Regions from separate parts of the Gordonia sp. VNK21 genome, predicted to be linked through region 1. Evidence: riboswitches for the same ligand, from Rfam matches in the RefSeq annotation. Region 1 holds a riboswitch; the other holds the start of a gene.

Region 1 (3,724 bases):
CAAGAAGCCGTTCGCCATCCGCTCGGTGATGAACGCCGTGCTCGACCAGGATCAGGCGGCGCTCGAGCGGTGGGCCGGGATGGCCGACGCCGAGACCGTCGTCGTCCAGGACGCGCATCTGGGCGGGCATCCGGTGACCCTGATCGGGATCGAGTCCACACCGGTTCCCCGGCGCGGCTTCGTGCCGGCCGACGGTCCGGACACCTTCAGCGCCGGCACCCTGTTCCCGCAGTCGTCGAAGAAGGCGGCCCGGGCGATCAATGCGGCGAGCGGCAACCGCCCGGTGGTGGTGCTGGCCAATCTGTCCGGCTTCGACGGCTCTCCCGAGTCGCTGCGCAAGCTGCAGCTCGAGTACGGCGCCGAGATCGGCCGGGCCATCATCAACTTCGACGGCCCGATCGTCTTCACGGTGATCTCCCGGTACCACGGCGGCGCATTCGTGGTCTTCTCCAAGGCCCTGAACCCGAATATGACGGTGCTGGCCATCGAGGGCTCGTTCGCCTCGGTGCTCGGCGGCGCGCCCGCCGCGGCCGTCGTCTTCGCCGGCGACGTCCGCACCCGCACGGAGAACGATCCGCGGATCCAGGCGCTGCAGACCCGGCTCGAGACCGCCTCGGACACCGAGTTCAACGACATCTCCGCCGAGCTCGAGGAGATGCGGGCCACGGTCCGCGCCGAGAAGCTCGCCGAGGTGGCCGCCGAATTCGACGCGGTGCACAGCATCGAGCGCGCGGTGAAGGTCGGTTCCGCCGACGCCATCATCAGCGCCGCCGAGCTCCGGCCCCGCATCATCGAGGCGATCGAGAACCACACCGCCTGACCCGCCTCATCCCCTGATCGTGCCGGACCGGGCGGTCAGGGGGTGGAGGTGAGGTCGCTGCAGTCCACCTGCGCGAGGGCGGCGGCGTTGTGGTCCAGGTATGCCACGGCGCCGCCGGCCTGCGCCACCAGCTCGGCGGCCTGAGCGAGCATGCCTGCGCCCACGTACACCGGCTGGGAGGGCCGGCCGTTCCAGGTGGCCCGGGCCATCGTGTCCCGGCTGCCGCCGGCGGCGGCGAGCACCCGTCGCACCCCCACCTCGCCGAGCACCGGGGCGTCCACCGTCTGCAGCAGCACCCCGGCCAGATCCGGCCGGCTGCGGGCGAAGTCGATGGCCGCACCGACGGATTCGTCGAGCGCCTCGAACCAGCCGGGCAGATAGAAGGTGGTCGACGAGTCGGTCGGCGGCACCACCAGCCGGGAACCGAGGACCACGTACAACTCGTCGCAACCGCCGGCCGAGAGATCGTCGAGCAGGATCCTCAGGCGTTCGTTCTGCGGGACCTCGTCGTCGACGGGCGCGGCGCTCTCGTCGCCGCGGGCGACCAGCACGATGCCGGCGATCGGTTCGATCCGGTCACCGGACGCCGTCGTGCCGTTCAGTCTCATACCGCTTCCGACCCTACGCCGAAGCCTGCGCAGACGGTACGCCGCGGCGCGTCCGGGGCAAGAGTTAAACCCACCGGCGGGCGCGATGTGCCCGCCGGGGCGGCAGACCATTACACTCGGGGTCGCGATTGGTTTCGCCCGGTGCGCGCACATTCAAGGAGCCCCTTCAGTGCGTGCCGGGCACCGAGCCGGGTCGCCGCCTGCGGCGGCGGCATCGGCGAGAGGGAATCCGGTGAGAATCCGGAGCTGACCCGCAGCGGTATACCGGAACGATCGCCGTCACCAGCACTGGGAGCCGGAAGCCTCTGGACTCCTGGGAAGCGACGGCCAGTAGGAGCACCAGTTCGGTGCGCGCCGGTGAGCCCGAAGACCTGCCTGTCGTACCGGATGCGCCGCGTCCGGTGACTGTCCGCCTCGTGGAATGGGCGATGTCGAAGGGCTGTACACGTCGAACGGGCTCCTCGACATCCCCTGTGAGGGCGGTGGTCATCACCACTGTTTGCAGGAGAGAACTGACAATGCGTTTTTCCGCCACTGTCCCGGGTATTGCGCGCATCGGCGCCTACCGGGAACTGAAGAGGGCCGTCGAAGGTTACTGGGCCGGCCGCATCGACCGCACCGCGCTCGAGGAGGTCGCCGCCCGGATCCGCCGCACCGGCTGGCAGGAGCTGCTCACCGCCGGACTGGACTCCATTCCGGTCAACACCTTCTCGTACTACGACCAGATGCTCGACACCGCCGCCCTGCTGGGCGCGCTCCCGCCGCGGGTGGCCGGCATCGACGACGACCTCGACCGCTACTTCGCCGCCGCGCGCGGCGGTGACGGCGTCACCCCCCTCGAGATGACCAAGTGGTTCGACACCAACTACCACTACCTGGTGCCGGAGATCGGCCCGGACACCGTCTTCTCCCTCCACCCGGACAAGGTGCTCGGCGAGCTCGCCGAGGCCACCGCGCAGGGCATCCCGGCACGGCCGGTGGTGATCGGGCCGATCACCTTCCTCGGACTGTCGAAGGCCGTCGGCGGCGGCGCCGATCCGCTGACCCGGATCGACGAGCTGCTGCCGCTCTACCGCGAGCTGCTCGGCGCCCTGAAGCAGGCCGGCGCTCAGTGGGTGCAGATCGACGAGCCGATCCTGGTCACCGACGCCCATGACGGTCTGCCGGACCTCGCCGAGCGCATCTACACCGAGCTCTCGGCCGTCCCGGAGCGTCCGGAACTGCTGGTGCAGACCTACTTCGGCGATGCCCGCGAGGCCCTGGCCGCGCTCGGCCGGACCGGTGTCGAGGCCGTCGGCGTGGACCTGGTCTACGGCTCGGCCGAGACCGTCGCCGCCGCCGGTCTGGGCGAGAAGCTGGTCGTCGCCGGGGTGGTGGACGGCCGCAACATCTGGCGTACCGATCTCGACGCCGCCCTCGAGACCCTTACCGGCCTGTCCGGCGCGGTCGGCGCCCTGGCGGTGTCCACCTCGTGTTCGACCCTGCACGTGCCCTATTCGCTTGAGCCGGAGACCGACCTCGACGACGCGCTGCGCGGCTGGCTCGCCTTCGCCTCGGAGAAGTTCGCCGAGGTCGTGGCCCTCTCCCGGGCCCTCGAGCACGGCCGGGCCTACCAGGCCAAGGCCTTCGACGCCGCCCGCGATGCGCTGGCGAGCCGGACCACCGATCCGCGCGTGCACGTCGCGGCCGTGCGGGATCGGCTCGCCGCGCTGACCCCGGCCGACTTCGCCCGCCCGGAGGCGGCCGGACGCCGGGAGAGCCAGCAGGCCTCGCTGGGGCTGCCGCAGCTGCCGACCACCACCATCGGCTCGTTCCCGCAGACCGTCGACATCCGCAAGGCCCGGCAGGCGCTGCGCAAGGGCGAGATCGACGGCGAGGCCTACCGGACCGCGATGGAGGCCGAGATCGCGTCGGTGATCAAGCTCCAGGAGGAGCTGGAACTGGACGTGCTGGTGCACGGCGAACCCGAGCGCAACGACATGGTGCAGTACTTCGCCGAGCAGCTCGACGGCTTCTTCGCCACCGCCAACGGCTGGGTGCAGTCGTACGGCTCGCGGTGTGTGCGGCCGCCGATCCTGTACGGCGACGTGGCGCGCCCGGACCCGATGACGGTCGGCTGGATCACCCACGCCCAGTCGCTCACCCAGCGCCCGGTCAAGGGCATGCTGACCGGTCCGGTCACCATCCTGGCGTGGTCGTTCGTGCGCGACGACCAGCCCCTGGCCGACACCGCGAACCAGGTGGCGCTGGCCATCCGGGACGAGACCACCGATCTCGAGCGCGCCGGTGTGGGCAT
Region 2 (3,724 bases), on a different contig from region 1:
GCTCGCGTTCGGCGGTGATGATCACCGGGCCGCCGACGGCCGCGGCGAAGCGGGCCTGCTCACCGGTGAGCCGGCCGAAGGGGACCACCGCGCCGAGCAGTACGGCGCCGTCGTGCTGGTCGAACCAGCCGACCCGCGGTTCCGGGGCGGCGGAGACGGGGCTCGCGCCGCCGGTGGCTCCGCCTGCCGCGTCGAGCAGTTCGGCCCGCAGCGGCCCGGGCAGATCGGCGATGCGCCAGCGGCCCTCCGCCAGCGACAGGAAGGTCCGGGCCAGGGCCGGCATGATCTCGGGCAGCGCGGCCAGCGGCCGGGCGGGGCCGGCCTGCTGCCCGTCGATCACCAGGACCGCGGTCTGCCCGTCCACGGCGAGCGCGGTGACATCCGGGCGCCGGGACAGGACGTCGCCGCGGCCGTCGTCGAGCCCGAACCAGAACCGTCCGGACAGGCCGACGATGCCGGTGTCGCCGCGAAGGGACCGGTCCAGCTCCCGCGCGATACCGCGCAGGTCGGCCAGGCCGCCGACCCGGCCGGTCAGCGGCGAGAGCGCCACATTGCGCACCCGGTCGTGCTCGGCGTCGGCGGTCAGACCGGCCGCGCTCATCGCCGCGGCGAACGCCGGCACCGCATCGGCGGCGATTCCCCGCACCTGCAGATTGCCGCGCACCGTGATCTCCACGGCGCCGTCGCCGAACTCCTCGGCCGCGCCGGCGAGGGCCTCGAGTGCGGGCGCGTCGATCACCCCGCCGGGCACCCGGATCCGCGCCAGCTCGCCGTCGGCGGCGGTGTGCGTCCGGAAGACGCCCGGGCAGCGGTCGGGGGCGGCGGTCACGACGACGGCTCCCCGCCGAGCTCGTAGAGGGTCCGGCGGGCGGCCTCGAGTTCGGCGGCGAGCTCCTCGACGCGCCGCTGCGCCGCCTCGCGGGCATGGTTGAGCACCGCCGAACCGGCCGCTAAGGCGGCGTCGTCGCCGAGCGCCGCCAGCGCCGCGTCCACCGCCTCAGGGGTCACCGGCCGGGACCGCGGCGGTTTGCGCCCGCCCCGGCCGACCGCCACCGACCACTGGTTGTCCGACGAACCGAAGATCGTGACCGTGACCGCCGAGGGGGCGCGCCGGCCACCGGCGGCCGGGCGTGCCGGCGGCTTCGCGGCCCGGACCGGTGCCGCGGCGGTCTTCGGGGCCGCAGTTTTCGGGGCCGCGGCTTTCGGGGCCGCAGTCTTCGTCGGACTCGGTGTCTTCTTCGGGGCCGCAGACTTCTTCGGAGCCGCCGTCTTCGTCGGGGCCGCCTTCTTCTTCGGACTCCTCGCCGGCGGTTCAGGGGCGGTGCGGGTCATCCGCACCTCGTCGGCCTCGAACGGCAGCTCGTCGTTCACCCCACGCGGTTTGAGCAGCAGCGTGGTTCCCGACACCGAGATCACCCGGGCCGAGCTGCCCGGTTCGAGCCCCAGACTCGGGGTGCCCTCCCGCAGATAGACGGTGGCCCGGCGGCCCTGAGCCACGGCTTCGGTGAGCGCGGCGAGATCCTCGGGAGTGAGCGACGGTGCGTGCGGGGAGCGGCGGCGTGGGGGCATGTCCCGATTTTCCCACATCGCCTAAGCTGATCGCCGAGAAGATCGACGCGGAAGCCGGTGCGATTCCGGCGCGGTCGCGCCACTGTGTGGGCCTCCCTCGCGGAGCCCGGAGCCAGACCCGCCGATCACCACCGACCACGCCGGGCGCGCATCCCCGGCAGAGAGCCGAGTATCGCCGTGATCACCCTGCTGTCCACCTCGGACACCGATCTGCGTACCGCCGCCACCAGCGGCGCCGACTACACCGTCGCCAATCCCGCCCGGCTGCTGCTCGACGAGGTGCCCGGCCTGATCGCCGACGCCGACCTGGTGGTGGTGCGTATCCTGGGCGGCAAGCGAGCCTGGGAGGAGGGCCTCGAGGCGGTGCTGGCCGGTCCGGCGCCGGTGGTGGTGCTCTCCGGTGAACTCAACCCGGACCCGGATCTGATGGCGCTGTCGACGGTGCCCGCCGGGGTCGCGGCCCAGGCGCACAGCTATTTCGTGGCCGGCGGACGGGACAACCTGCTCGCGGTGCACAACTTCCTCTCCGACACGGTGCTGCTCACCGGGCTCGGTTTCGAGCCGCCGGTGCAGACGCCGGCCTGGGGGCTGCTCGATCGCCCGGCGGCCCCGGCCGAGGACCGGCCGCGGATCGGGGTGCTCTACTACCGCGCCCAGCACCTGGCCGGCAACACCGACTACGTCGCCGCTCTCTGCGATGCGATCGAGACGGCCGGCGGCCGCGCCGAAGGCGTCTTCTGCGCCTCACTGCGCGCCGCGCCGGACGAGCTGATCGAGCACCTCGGCGGTTACGACGCGCTGATCGTCACGGTGCTGGCCGCCGGCGGCACCACGCCGGCCACCGCGGGCGCCGGCGGCGACGACGAGGCCTGGAACGTCGAACGTCTTGCCGCCCTGGACATCCCGATCCTGCAGGGACTGTGCCTGACCGGATCGCGGGAGGACTGGGCGGCCAGCGACGACGGCATGTCTCCGCTGGACGTGGCTTCCCAGGTGGCGGTGCCCGAGTTCGACGGCCGCATCATCACCGTGCCCTTCTCGTTCAAGGAGTTCGACGAGAACGGTCTGCCGTATTACGCACCGGACCGCGAACGCTGCGCCCGGGTCGCCGGGATCGCACTCGCGCACGCCCGGTTACGGCACATCGCGCCGCCGGAGAAGCGGCTGGCGCTGCTGCTGTCGGCCTATCCCACCAAACACGCCCGGATCGGCAACGCCGTCGGCCTGGACACCCCGCGGTCGCTGGTGCATCTGCTGCGGGCGCTGCGGGCGGCCGGCTACGACATCGGCGAACCCGGCGCGATCGCCGGTCTCGGCGAGACCCCGGACGACGACGATCCGGATGCGCTGATGCACGCGCTGATCGACGCCGGCGGGCAGGACCAGGACTGGCTGACCGAAGAGGCCCTGGCCGCCAACCCGATCCGGGTGGGCGCCGCCGACTACACCGCCTGGTTCGACCGGCTGCCGCAGCAGCTGCGCGAGGACGTCGTCGAGCACTGGGGCCCGCCGCCGGGGGAGCTGTTCGTGGACCGCAGCGCCGATCCGGCCGGCGAGATCGTCATCGCCGCCATGACCTTCGGCAACGTCGTCCTGCTGGTGCAGCCGCCGCGCGGCTTCGGCGAGAACCCGGTGGCGATCTACCACGACCCCGATCTGCCGCCGAGCCACCACTACCTGGCGAGCTACCGCTGGCTGGCCTCACGCACCGACACCGACGGCTGGGGCTTCGGCGCCGACGCGATCGTGCACATCGGCAAACACGGCAACCTCGAATGGCTGCCGGGTAAGACCCTGGGGATGTCCGCCGACTGCGGCACCGACGCGGCACTCGGCGATCTGCCGCTGATCTACCCGTTCCTGGTCAATGATCCGGGCGAAGGCACCCAGGCCAAACGGCGGGCGCATGCGGTACTCGTCGACCATCTGATTCCGCCGATGGCGCGCGCCGAGAGCTACGGCGACATCAACCGGCTCGAGCAGCTGCTCGACGAGCACGCCAACATCTCGGCCCTCGACCCGGCCAAGCTGCCGGCCATCCGGCAGCAGATCTGGACGCTGCTCACCGCGGCCAAGATGGACCACGACCTGGGCCTGACCGAGCGTCCCGACGAAGAGGTCTTCGACGACATGCTGCTGCACGTCGACGGCTGGT

What was found. A riboswitch is a leader RNA that binds a small molecule or an ion and turns the genes downstream of it on or off. The one in region 1 is predicted to bind cobalamin.
Region 2: linked by a shared signal. The riboswitch ahead of ACJMNC_RS10650 (cobaltochelatase subunit CobN) and the one ahead of metE (5-methyltetrahydropteroyltriglutamate--homocysteine S-methyltransferase) in region 1 are both predicted to bind cobalamin.

What each region holds. Positions count from the first base shown of each region.
Region 1 is NZ_JBJURU010000007.1:120,040-123,763, forward strand. Features, by position in the region: gene ACJMNC_RS09470 (carboxyl transferase domain-containing protein) at 1-820, shown strand, start outside; gene ACJMNC_RS09475 (NTP transferase domain-containing protein) at 856-1,428, opposite strand; cobalamin riboswitch at 1,602-1,822, shown strand; gene metE (5-methyltetrahydropteroyltriglutamate--homocysteine S-methyltransferase) at 1,947-3,724, shown strand, end outside.
Region 2 is NZ_JBJURU010000008.1:152,025-155,748, forward strand. Features, by position in the region: gene cobG (precorrin-3B synthase) at 1-829, opposite strand, end outside; gene ACJMNC_RS10645 (DUF6319 family protein) at 826-1,569, opposite strand; cobalamin riboswitch at 1,576-1,710, shown strand; gene ACJMNC_RS10650 (cobaltochelatase subunit CobN) at 1,747-3,724, shown strand, end outside.